DNA from 3 places in the Streptantibioticus cattleyicolor NRRL 8057 genome. Region 3 is predicted to be linked to each of the others. Evidence: riboswitches for the same ligand, from Rfam matches in the RefSeq annotation. Region 3 holds a riboswitch; each other region holds the start of a gene.
What was found. A riboswitch is a leader RNA that binds a small molecule or an ion and turns the genes downstream of it on or off. The one in region 3 is predicted to bind magnesium.
Positions count from the first base shown of each region.

Region 1: it holds a riboswitch for magnesium, as region 3 does, so the genes downstream of both, SCATT_RS34420 (VOC family protein) here and SCATT_RS29790 (NRAMP family divalent metal transporter) in region 3, are expected to answer to the same signal.
Region 2: it holds a riboswitch for magnesium, as region 3 does, so the genes downstream of both, SCATT_RS00945 (NRAMP family divalent metal transporter) here and SCATT_RS29790 (NRAMP family divalent metal transporter) in region 3, are expected to answer to the same signal.

Region 1 is NC_017585.1:1,545,787-1,549,610, reverse strand. It holds gene crtI (phytoene desaturase family protein) at 1-1,402, opposite strand, end outside; gene SCATT_RS34425 (hypothetical protein) at 1,898-2,098, shown strand; M-box (ykoK) riboswitch at 2,181-2,354, shown strand; gene SCATT_RS34420 (VOC family protein) at 2,680-3,048, shown strand; gene SCATT_RS34415 (MgtC/SapB family protein) at 3,101-3,824, shown strand, end outside.
Region 2 is NC_017586.1:262,751-266,574, forward strand. It holds gene SCATT_RS00940 (heavy metal translocating P-type ATPase) at 1-562, shown strand, start outside; gene SCATT_RS00945 (NRAMP family divalent metal transporter) at 629-2,284, opposite strand; M-box (ykoK) riboswitch at 2,606-2,779, opposite strand; gene SCATT_RS00950 (polysaccharide deacetylase family protein) at 2,952-3,785, shown strand; gene SCATT_RS00955 (DUF2891 domain-containing protein) at 3,727-3,824, opposite strand, start outside.
Region 3 is NC_017585.1:490,861-494,684, reverse strand. It holds gene SCATT_RS29790 (NRAMP family divalent metal transporter) at 1-1,276, opposite strand, end outside; M-box (ykoK) riboswitch at 1,598-1,771, opposite strand; gene SCATT_RS29785 (PRC-barrel domain-containing protein) at 1,936-2,388, opposite strand; gene SCATT_RS29780 (PRC-barrel domain-containing protein) at 2,385-2,987, opposite strand; gene SCATT_RS39115 (hypothetical protein) at 2,984-3,130, opposite strand; gene SCATT_RS29770 (amino acid permease) at 3,780-3,824, shown strand, end outside.

The DNA.
Region 1 (3,824 bases), 1.1 Mb from region 3:
GTGTGGTGCCGCTGCCGGCCAGCACGACGTTGTCGGCGCCGCGGACGAGGTTGGCGGGGCGGAACGGACCGGTCTGGGGGAAGGTGTGGGCGAGTGAGAACGGCGTTCCGGCGCGGTGTCCGAGCGCCGTCCAGTCGGCCGGGGTGACCATGACCTCCTCCTCGATCGCGGCGCCGAGTCCGGACAGCCCCCGGCGTTCCAGTTCGCGGATCAGACCGTCGCGGTAGCGCGGCGCCAGCGTGTGCCACGCGGCCGGTCCCGGGCCGACGGCGGTGTTGGGACAGGGCGCCAGGATGTAGTGCAGATGGCGGCCGGATGGTGCGAGAGCGGGGTCGTGCGTGGTGGGCCGGGTCACCAGCAGCGACGGGTCGCTCATCACGGTGCCAGTGCGGGTCAGTTCCTCGAAGGTGCGGTGCCAGGCGGCGCCGAAGGAGAGGGTGTGGTGGGCCAGTTCGGGCCACGTCCGGTCGGTGCCGGCGTGCAGCACGACGGCGGACGGTGAGTGGCGCAGCGGCAGCGGACGCCGTGGGGCGCGTCCCAGCAACGCGTAGGCGGCGGCCGGTTCGCAGGCGAGCACCACCGCGTCGCACGGAACGCGGTCGTGGTCGGTGACGACGGCGGTCACCCGGCCGGCCCGCCACTCCAGGCGTGTCACCCGCTCGCGGTAGCGCAGTTCGGCGCCGTGGTCGCGGGCGGCGTCGGCCAGCGCGCGGGGCACCGCGTGCATGCCGCCACGCGGGAAGTACACCCCGGCCACGGTGTCCATGTAGGCGATCACGGCGTACGCGGCCAGCGCCCGGGCCGGCGGCACCCCGGCGTAGAGCGCCTGGAAGGAGAAGACCCGGCGCAGCCGCTCGTCGCCGACGAACCGCGCGATCCGGGCCTCCAGCCGGCCGAACCCGCCCAGCGCCGCCAGCCGCGCCAGATCGGGGTGGAGCAACTGCGCCGGGGAGTCGAAGTTGCGGTCGATGAAGCGGCCCATCTGCACCCGGTGGAGGCGTTCGAGCCAGCGCCGCAGCTCCCGGTACCCGGCGGCGTCGCGCGGCCCGGCGAAGTCACGGACCGCGTCCTCCATCGCGTCGGCGCGGGTGTGCACGTCGAGGACGCCGCCGTCGGCGAAGCGCGCGCGGTAGGCGGGGTGGAGTTCGGTCAGTTCCAGCCGGGCGGACAACGCGTCGCCGACCGCGGCGAACGCCTCGTCCAGCAGGTGCGGCATGGTCAGAACGGTCGGGCCGGTGTCGATGTGGTATCCGCCGCGTTCCACCCGTCCGGCGCAGCCGCCCGGTCCGGCGGCCCGTTCCACCACGGTCACCCGGCGCCCGGCGCCCAGCAGGTGGAGCGCCGCCGCCAGCCCGGCGAGACCGGCGCCGACCACCACCACGTCCCCGGTGGGCCCCGCCACCGTGCGCGGCCCGGTCACCGCTCCCCCGGCGCGGAACGGCGCGGCGCGCGGCGCCGGGGCGTCCGGCGCACCGGACGCCACCGTCCCGTGCGGGGCCCGTACCGAGTCATGCCTTCCCTTGTGCCCCGCCGGGCCCGGCCGGTACCGGTGGGGCGGGCGAACGGGTGACGTGCGGACGACGCCGTTCACGGGGTTCCCCCGGCCGGTCGTCACCGGCGCCGAACGCCGGTCACGGAGGGTGACGAGTGCCCGCACGGCACGGCGGGGTGGCTCCGGCGTACCGTCCCGTCGCCGGCAGTCGTAACCTGGACCGAGGGGCACGTCACGCCCCCGTCCGGATGTGTTCGCCGAGCGTGCGAGGAGGTGAACGGGATGAGTCCCTGCACCAGTCCCGGCTCCCATTCCGTCGCACCTGGGGCACCCGGCACGCATCGCGTCGTCTGACGGACCGCCTCGCCGGTATGGCCTCGGGTGCCGATCCGGTGGAGGTGTGTCATGACGTTCATCACCGCACTGCCCGTCCCCCCGGTGGCGCGTCGCCTGCTGCCGCTGGCCCGGCCGGTGCTCCTCGCCGTGGCGGACGCCTACGGGGTGGGGCTGCCGGTGCGCGCCGTGGGTCTGGGGTTGACGATCGCCCGCGTGGCGGCCGGTGCCGGGCCGACGGCGGATCCGCCCGGGCGCGGGGGCGGAACGTGATCCGGCTCACCGGGCGCGTCAAGAGTTCGCCAGGAAGTCACCTCGCCGCCCGCGTGGGGGTCTACACTCGTGGGGGTTTGAAGAGGCACCTCGTTCGGTGAGGCGTCTGCACGGACACCGGCCACTGACCCCACGACGTCGAGAGACGCCCAGGGTCAGGATAGGTCTCCCCGGCCCAAGGGGTGACCCCAAGTGGCTTCCCCGGTACGGGGATCACGCCGTGGAGTGCCAAAGCTCTGACGAGTTGGGGTGAGCCGGTCGCGTCGGCGCGGAACCGGCCGCTCCTTGCCGAGTCGATGACGACGCGCGTGGTCGCGTCCCGGCCGGAAGGAGGCGGAAGAGATGGATTACGGTAGTAGTCCGAGCCATCATCGGCCCCTTCCCCGCGTGTCCTCGCGTTCTTCCGGCACGCGATAACCACCCTTTCCCGCGCGGCCTTCCCGCCGCGCTGTTGTGAACCCGCACGGCTCCCACGCCGTCGCGGGCCGCCGTCCTGCGTGACGGCCGCCCCTGCCGAGCGAGCCCTCCCGGCGTCCCGGGACGGACTGCGCCGAAACACGTCTCCTGGAGGCCGTAACCCCATGATCGCCGCACTCGACCACGTCCAGCTCGCCGCGCCGCCCGCGAGCGAGGATCTGCTGCGGAGCTTCTACATCGGCGCGCTGGGGCTGCGTGAGATCCCCAAGCCGCCGGTCCTCGCGGCGCGGGGCGGCTGCTGGTTCGGGACCGCGGACGGCGGCGTCCAGCTCCACCTGGGCATCGAGGACCCGTTCCGCCCCGCCGCGAAGGCCCATCCGGGGCTGCGGGTGCGGGACATCGACGCCCTCGCCGAACGGCTCGCGGCGCACGGCGCCCCGGTGGTGTGGGACGACAACCTGCCCGGTCACCGCCGCTTCTACAGCACGGACCCGGTCGGCAACCGGCTGGAGTTCCTCGAACCCCTCGTCTGACAAGCCCTGTTGACCCGAGCGGTCCCGTCGAAGGAGGTGCCCTGTGCAGGCTGTGCACGGTCTGAGCACTGCCGATTTCCTCGTCCGGCTCGCCACCGGTGTGGCGTGCGGAGCGCTGATCGGCGTCGAGCGACAGTGGCGGGCCCGGATGGCGGGCCTGCGCACCAACGCCCTGGTGGCGACGGGCGCCACGTTGTTCGTCCTGTACAGCGTGGCGGCCGGTGACGCGGGCAGTCCCACGCGGGTCGCCTCGTACGTCGTCTCCGGCATCGGCTTCCTCGGTGGCGGGGTGATCCTGCGGGACGGAGCCGGGGTACGCGGGCTCAACACGGCCGCGACGCTGTGGTGTTCGGCCGCCGTGGGCGTACTGGCCGCCTCCGGCAGGCTTGAGCTGGCGGCTCTCGGCACGCTGGCGGTCCTCCTCGTCCACCTGCTGCTCCGCCCGGCGGGGCGCCTGCTCGACCGGGCTCCGGCGGCCGGCTCCGACCCCGACGCCACCACGCGCGCCACCGTCCACCTGGTGTGCGACCGCGGCGAGGAGACCCACATCCGCGCGCTGCTGCTCCAGGCGCTGGCGGCTTCCGGGCTGACCCCCTCCGCCCTGCGGGCCCGCCGGGACCACGAGGGTGACGCCATCGTTGTGCTCGCCACCGTCGCGGTCAACGGCGATCTCGCCCAGGCGCTGGAGCCGGTCATCGCCCGCCTCTCCCTCGAACCGGGCGTGCGGGACCTGCACTGGCACCTCACCGAGGAAGCCGACGCCCCCGAGCCCGCGC
Region 2 (3,824 bases), on a different replicon from region 3:
GGAGGTCGCCGACGCGATCAAGCCCACCAGCGCCGAGGCCGTCACCCGGCTGCGGGCGCTGGGGCTGACCCCGATCCTGCTCACCGGTGACAACCGCACGGTCGCCGAAGCCGTCGCCCGCCAGGCCGGCATCGCGCCCGAACACGTCATCGCCGAGGTCCTCCCCGAGGACAAGGTGGCCGTCGTGCGCCGCCTGCAGGGCGAGGGGCGCAGCGTGGCCATGGTCGGCGACGGGGTCAACGACGCCGCCGCGCTGGCCCAGGCCGATCTGGGGCTGGCCATGGGCACCGGCACCGACGCCGCCATCGAGGCCGGCGACCTCACCCTCGTCCGCGGTGACCTGCGAGTGGCGGCCGACGCCATCCGCCTCGCCCGCCGCACGCTCGGCACCATCCGGACCAACCTCTTCTGGGCCTTCGGCTACAACGTCGCCGCGCTCCCGCTGGCCGCCGCCGGACTCCTCAACCCGATGATCGCCGGTGCCGCGATGGCCCTGTCCTCCCTGTTCGTCGTCGGCAACAGCCTGCGCCTGCGCCGCTTCCGGCCCACCACCGACGCCTGACCACGGAACGGCGAGGGGCCACCCCGGATGCCGTCCGGGGTGGCCCCTCGCCGTGTCCGGGCCGTCTCACCGCCCCAGGGCGACCTCGACGATCCTGACGATCACCAGGACCATCGCTATGAGCAGGTAGGTCCGCAGGGCACCCATGCCGATCTTGCGGGCGGTGGACATGACCGGCTTGGGCAGCGTCTCCAGCGGCGGCATCCGCCAGCCTTCCCGGCCGGTGCGGTCGACCGGACGGGACGCCAGCGTCCAGCCGCGCCGACGGCGCCGGGCCTCCGCGTAGCCGATGGCGACCACGCCGGCGATTCCGCAGGCGGCCATGATGTCGAGGATGGTGTTCGCGGAGATGTCGGGGAAGAGGACGGCGGCGGTGAGGATGACCGACAAGGTGACCAGGACGCCGACGACCGCGGAGGTGAAGGCGTTGGTCTTCGGGCCGTTGGCCCACGGGCCCAGGACCGCTTTGTCGTTGCAGAGCAGGAGCAGGAAGACCGAGGCGGACGGCAGCAGGACGCCGGCGAGGGTCTGGACGCCTTCGGTGAGCAGGCCGAGCGGGGAGCCGGGGATCAGCACGATCGTGGCGGCGGCGGCCACGAGTGCGGCGTAGACGGTGTAGAAGCCCTTGGCGCCGCCGACACCGCGGTGCAAGGAGTGCTTCAGGCCCAGGACGTCTCCGATGGCGTAGGCGGTGGACAGGGAGACGGCGAAGGCGCCGATGATGGAGGCGTCCAGCAGTGCGATGGCGAAGAGGACTCCGGCCAGTTTGCCGGCGTGGGCGGCCAGTCCGTGGGCGATGCCGGCGGCGTCGGTGAAGTGGCCCTGGCCGCCGGTGCCGGCGAAGGTGGCGGCGGTGAAGCCCATCATGGCCGCGGCGCCGATCACCACCACGGCGATGCCGATCCACAGGTCGGCCTTCTCGTACTTCATGAAGCGCGGTGTGATGCGCTTGTCGATGACGTAGGACTGCTGGAAGAACAGCTGCCAGGGTGCCACCGTGGTGCCCACGATGCCGATGATCAGCAGCATCACCGTGGCCAGCTGGCCGGAGCCGCCCGGCATGCCGGGGACCACGAAGTCGTGGACCATCGTGGAGGTGGCCGGGTGGGCCATGAAGTAGATCGGCACCAGCAGCAGCGAGGCCGCGCACAGTGCGATGGCCACCCGCTCGAAACGCTGGAAGGAGCCGGTGAAGGCCGAGGCGATGATGATGGCGGCGGCCAGGACCACCGCGGCCACCTTGGGCAGCCCGAGGTATCCGGCGGCCAGGGTGATCCCGATGAACTCGGTCACCAGGGTCAGGGCGTTGAGCAGGAACAGGTCGATGACGCTGAAGGCGCCCCAGAACTTCCCGAAGCGTTCCAGGATCAGCCGGGCGTGGCCGACGCCGGTGACCGCGCCGAGGCGCAGGACCATCTCCTGGTTGACGTAGAGCACGGGGATCAGCAGCAGCAGTGTCCACAGCAGGTGGGTGCCGTAGTTCTGGCCGGCCTGGCCGTAGGTGGCGAACGCGCCGGCGTCGTTGTCGCCGACCATCACGATCAGTCCGGGGCCGACGATCGCCAGCAGCGTCTTGAGTTTCGCGGTCAGGCCGGTGCGCGGTGCGGTGTCGTCGAGGCGGATGGTGCCCAGTGCTCCGCGGATGTCGCCGACGTGCGCGTCGTCGAGTACCGCCGTGGCGCGGGGGGTTTCCACCGGGGTGGCCGTGGTGGTGTGGGTCATGGCGTACCTCCCGTACCCCCGGGAGGGGGCGGACAGGGGGCACGCAGCAGCCATCCCCCCTGCGCGGAGGCGCAGGACGGCGGCCCGCGGCGGCACAAGGGCCGTGCGGGTGCGCACACAGGGGTCGCGGGGCCGGCGAGGGGCCGCGCAGGGAGGATGGTTACCGCGTGCCGGAAGAATGCGAGGACAAGCGGGGATGGGGCCGATGATGGCCCGGACTGCTACTGCAATCCATGTCTGTCGCCTCCTTCCGGCCGGGACGCGACCGTGCGCGTCGTCATCGACTCGGCAAGGAGCGGCCGGTCCCGCATCAACGCGGCCGGCTCACCCCAACTCGTCAGAGCTTTGGCACTCCACGGCGTGATCCCCGTACCGGGGAAGCCACTTGGGGTCACCCCTTAGGCCGGGGAGACCTGTCCTGACCCTGGGCGTCTCTCGACGTCGTGGGGTCAGTGGCCTGTGTCCGTGCAGACGCCTCACCGAACGAGGTGCCTCTTCAAACCTCCACGAGTGTAGCCCGACACTTGCGCGTCGACGCAACTCCTTGGCGGACTCTTGACACATCGGGAACGAAGCCGTGGGGCGCACCGCCGATCGGCGGACGCCACCCCGGTCACCCGGCGCGCGCCCGGCGCCCGGATCCGGACCGCGGATACGTTGGCTCCCCATGGAACCCCTCCGTGTGCCGGGGCCGGGGCGACGCGCCCGCCGGCTGCCCGTGCTCCTCGCGCTCCTGGCCCTGACGGTGACGCCGGCCCCGGTACGGGCGACGGCCGTCCCGGACGACTGTCGGCGGCCGGTGGCCCAACCGGCGGCGCCTACGGGGATGTCGGGCGCGGTCAACCGCAGGATCGCCACCTCCGAGCGCGTGGTGGCGCTGACGTTCAACGCGGCGTGGGACGACAGCGGGGTGCCCGAGGTGCTCGGGGTGCTGCGGCGGCACAAGGCACCGGCCACGTTCTTCATGACCGGACGGTTCGCCGAACGCCACCCGGCGGCGGCACGGGCGATCGCCGCCGAGCACGGCGTAGCCAGCCATTCGTACCGTCACCCCGATTTCGCCGGGCTGACCCGTCAGGAGGCGTGCCGGGAGGTGCGGCGGGCGGACCGGGCGATCCGCCGGGCGACCGGTGCGGTGCCGCTGCCGTTCTTCCGCTTCCCGTACAGCTCCGTGCCGCCCGAACGGCTCGCGGACGTCAACGCGTTGGGCTTCGCGGACGTGGAGTACTCCGCCGACACCAACGGCTACCTCGGGGAGCGCGGCGGGATGACGGTCGCCAAGGCGGTCTCGCGGGCCCTCGACGCGCTCGGCCCGGGGGAGATCGTCCAGATGCACGTCGGGGCAGGCGACGGCGGCCCGGGGCTGGACGCGCCCGCGTTGCCGCTGATCATCGACACGGTACGGGCCCGTGGCTACCGCGTCGTCGACCTGCGGGCGCTGCTCAAACCGCCGCTTCCAGGGCGAGGACCGCGAACGTGGCCAGCCAGTGGTCGCCGGTGAAGTCACCGGTGGCGGTGTGCGGCAGGGCGGCGGACAGGT
Region 3 (3,824 bases):
CCCACGGGCCCAGGACCGCTTTGTCGTTGCAGAGCAGGAGCAGGAAGACCGAGGCGGACGGCAGCAGGACGCCGGCGAGGGTCTGGACGCCTTCGGTGAGCAGGCCGAGCGGGGAGCCGGGGATCAGCACGATCGTGGCGGCGGCGGCCACGAGTGCGGCGTAGACGGTGTAGAAGCCCTTGGCGCCGCCGACACCGCGGTGCAAGGAGTGCTTCAGGCCCAGGACGTCTCCGATGGCGTAGGCGGTGGACAGGGAGACGGCGAAGGCGCCGATGATGGAGGCGTCCAGCAGTGCGATGGCGAAGAGGACTCCGGCCAGTTTGCCGGCGTGGGCGGCCAGTCCGTGGGCGATGCCGGCGGCGTCGGTGAAGTGGCCCTGGCCGCCGGTGCCGGCGAAGGTGGCGGCGGTGAAGCCCATCATGGCCGCGGCGCCGATCACCACCACGGCGATGCCGATCCACAGGTCGGCCTTCTCGTACTTCATGAAGCGCGGTGTGATGCGCTTGTCGATGACGTAGGACTGCTGGAAGAACAGCTGCCAGGGTGCCACCGTGGTGCCCACGATGCCGATGATCAGCAGCATCACCGTGGCCAGCTGGCCGGAGCCGCCCGGCATGCCGGGGACCACGAAGTCGTGGACCATCGTGGAGGTGGCCGGGTGGGCCATGAAGTAGATCGGCACCAGCAGCAGCGAGGCCGCGCACAGTGCGATGGCCACCCGCTCGAAACGCTGGAAGGAGCCGGTGAAGGCCGAGGCGATGATGATGGCGGCGGCCAGGACCACCGCGGCCACCTTGGGCAGCCCGAGGTATCCGGCGGCCAGGGTGATCCCGATGAACTCGGTCACCAGGGTCAGGGCGTTGAGCAGGAACAGGTCGATGACGCTGAAGGCGCCCCAGAACTTCCCGAAGCGTTCCAGGATCAGCCGGGCGTGGCCGACGCCGGTGACCGCGCCGAGGCGCAGGACCATCTCCTGGTTGACGTAGAGCACGGGGATCAGCAGCAGCAGTGTCCACAGCAGGTGGGTGCCGTAGTTCTGGCCGGCCTGGCCGTAGGTGGCGAACGCGCCGGCGTCGTTGTCGCCGACCATCACGATCAGTCCGGGGCCGACGATCGCCAGCAGCGTCTTGAGTTTCGCGGTCAGGCCGGTGCGCGGTGCGGTGTCGTCGAGGCGGATGGTGCCCAGTGCTCCGCGGATGTCGCCGACGTGCGCGTCGTCGAGTACCGCCGTGGCGCGGGGGGTTTCCACCGGGGTGGCCGTGGTGGTGTGGGTCATGGCGTACCTCCCGTACCCCCGGGAGGGGGCGGACAGGGGGCACGCAGCAGCCATCCCCCCTGCGCGGAGGCGCAGGACGGCGGCCCGCGGCGGCACAAGGGCCGTGCGGGTGCGCACACAGGGGTCGCGGGGCCGGCGAGGGGCCGCGCAGGGAGGATGGTTACCGCGTGCCGGAAGAATGCGAGGACAAGCGGGGATGGGGCCGATGATGGCCCGGACTGCTACTGCAATCCATGTCTGTCGCCTCCTTCCGGCCGGGACGCGACCGTGCGCGTCGTCATCGACTCGGCAAGGAGCGGCCGGTCCCGCATCAACGCGGCCGGCTCACCCCAACTCGTCAGAGCTTTGGCACTCCACGGCGTGATCCCCGTACCGGGGAAGCCACTTGGGGTCACCCCTTAGGCCGGGGAGACCTGTCCTGACCCTGGGCGTCTCTCGACGTCGTGGGGTCAGTGGCCTGTGTCCGTGCAGACGCCTCACCGAACGAGGTGCCTCTTCAAACCTCCACGAGTGTAGCCCGACACTTGCGCGTCGACGCAACTCCATGGCGGACTCTTGACACTGCCGGAGCCCGGTGGCGGCAGCCGCGAAACCCGCCCGGGGCGCCGCTCGTACCTGGGCCCCGTCCGACCGCCTGCCGACCCGCGGCACCGATTGCGTTACGGCTGCGGGGACTTCGTCAAAGAAGGGTCGGCGCGTACGACCACGGCGTAGGAACCAAGGCCGAGCAGTCGGTCTCCGCGGATGTCGCCGAGAGCTGTGTACAGGGTGCGGAGTTGTCCGGTGGTGTTGTCGAAGGCGATGTCCTTGACGGTGCCGTGACTGGTGCCGTCTTCGGTCAGGACGCGCCGGCCGAGGGCCTCGTGGTGGGTGGGGAAGGTGTTCTGGCCGGGATCGGTGGCGGTGCGGGAGCGCACGATGACGGCGTCGGGCCCCACGGCTTCGACGGCGTCCCAGGCGATGGCCGCGGCGTGCTTCGGGGCTTGGGACAGGCGCAGGCAGGCGATGCTCCTGGTGTGCGCGTCGATGGTCAGGCTTTCCACCCGGCCAAGTGGTTCGGCCTCGTCGGCGGTGATCACGGGAAGCCCCTGGGCCTGGGTGAACAGCATCATGCCTGGCCTCCTTCCGCGGTGGCCGTGTCCGCGTACGGCTGTGCGCGGTGGGCGCGGAAGGCTTCGACCTGGGCGCTGAAGCTGGGCAGGTCGTCGGCGAGGAAGTGACGGGCGTGCGCGGGGACGACGAGTGCGCGCCCGGAGACGGCCAGCGTCTCTCCTCGGGGGATGAACGCCTTGCGCTGCTCGCGATCCAGGTTCTCGTTGGCGGCGATCTCGAAGCCGATCACGCGTCCGCTGCGACCGGCCTCGACCACGACATCCTGGATCGTGCCGATCTCCGTCCCCTGGTCGGTGAGGACGGGCGCGCCGATGACCTGACCGCGTTCGGCTTCTCCGGCACCGATGACCGCCTCCCGCTTCTCCAGGGCCGCTTCACCGGGGATCATCACGGCGGACGGTCCTACGGCGTGCACTTCGCAGAAGGGCAGGCTCGCCTTGAGAGGGCCGGCCAGCAGCCCGCGCCCGCTCAGGGTGAAGCCGGTGATCCGGCCGGCCCGTGCGTCGAAAACGGTGTCCCTGACCTGGGCGACCGCCTCGCCGCTCAACGTCACGACCACCCGTTTGGTCAGCTCCGAGGCGAGCATGTAGGCGTTCACCGCGGACCCTCCCGGCCGGAGACACGGCCCGAACGGATGGCGATCACCGTGCCGCTGCGGCGTCTGGCCTGAACCGTCAGTGCTGTTGCGGTGAGCACGCCCGCCACCGCGACGAGGAAGACCACCCAACCCCACCATTCCATCGCCGACCTCCTCGATACCGCCTTCACCATGGCCGTCGCTTCGTCCGGCGGTCCTTCGGCTATGCGCTTACCCGGGGTACGAGCTCGCATGCTCTGGGTGGGTGGCGGGTGGATTTCTCCTGGAGGGGCCGTGCGGGGTAGCGCGTGCGCCGCCGCGCTCGGGACGTGTCGGTTCGTGCACGGTGGGTAGGCGAGCGCTCACAAGTCGAGAGCAGGAGGCGACGATGGACGCGCTTGCGGGGCTACTTCAAAGGGCCATGAGCCGAAGGGGCCTGTCGGCCGAGGCGGTTGCCGCCCGGACCGGCATCCGGACGCCGCGGATCAAGGCTTTCGGGGAGGACGGTGCGACGGGTCCCGTCCGGCCCACCGAGGAGGAGTTGAGCGCACTCGCCACCCTGCTGTCCTTGCCGACCGCTGAGGTGCTGGTGGCTGCGGGGACCCACGTGGTCGGACACGAGCGGACTCGATGAGCTGGAGAACACGATGCCGCTGACGCGCGCTGATCGGTTCTGAGCCGTGCCCTGATTGCGCGACCCGTGGCGGGGTATCGGTGGCCGTGCCGAGTGCCGTCCATGAGGTCAAGGGGACGGGTGGCGTTGCCGGTTGCGGATCGGCGTGACCAGGGACCATCGACTGCGGAAGGGGTCGCATGACCGACGTGGAGGAGGCTGACGCCGGCAGCAGATCCCGCGCA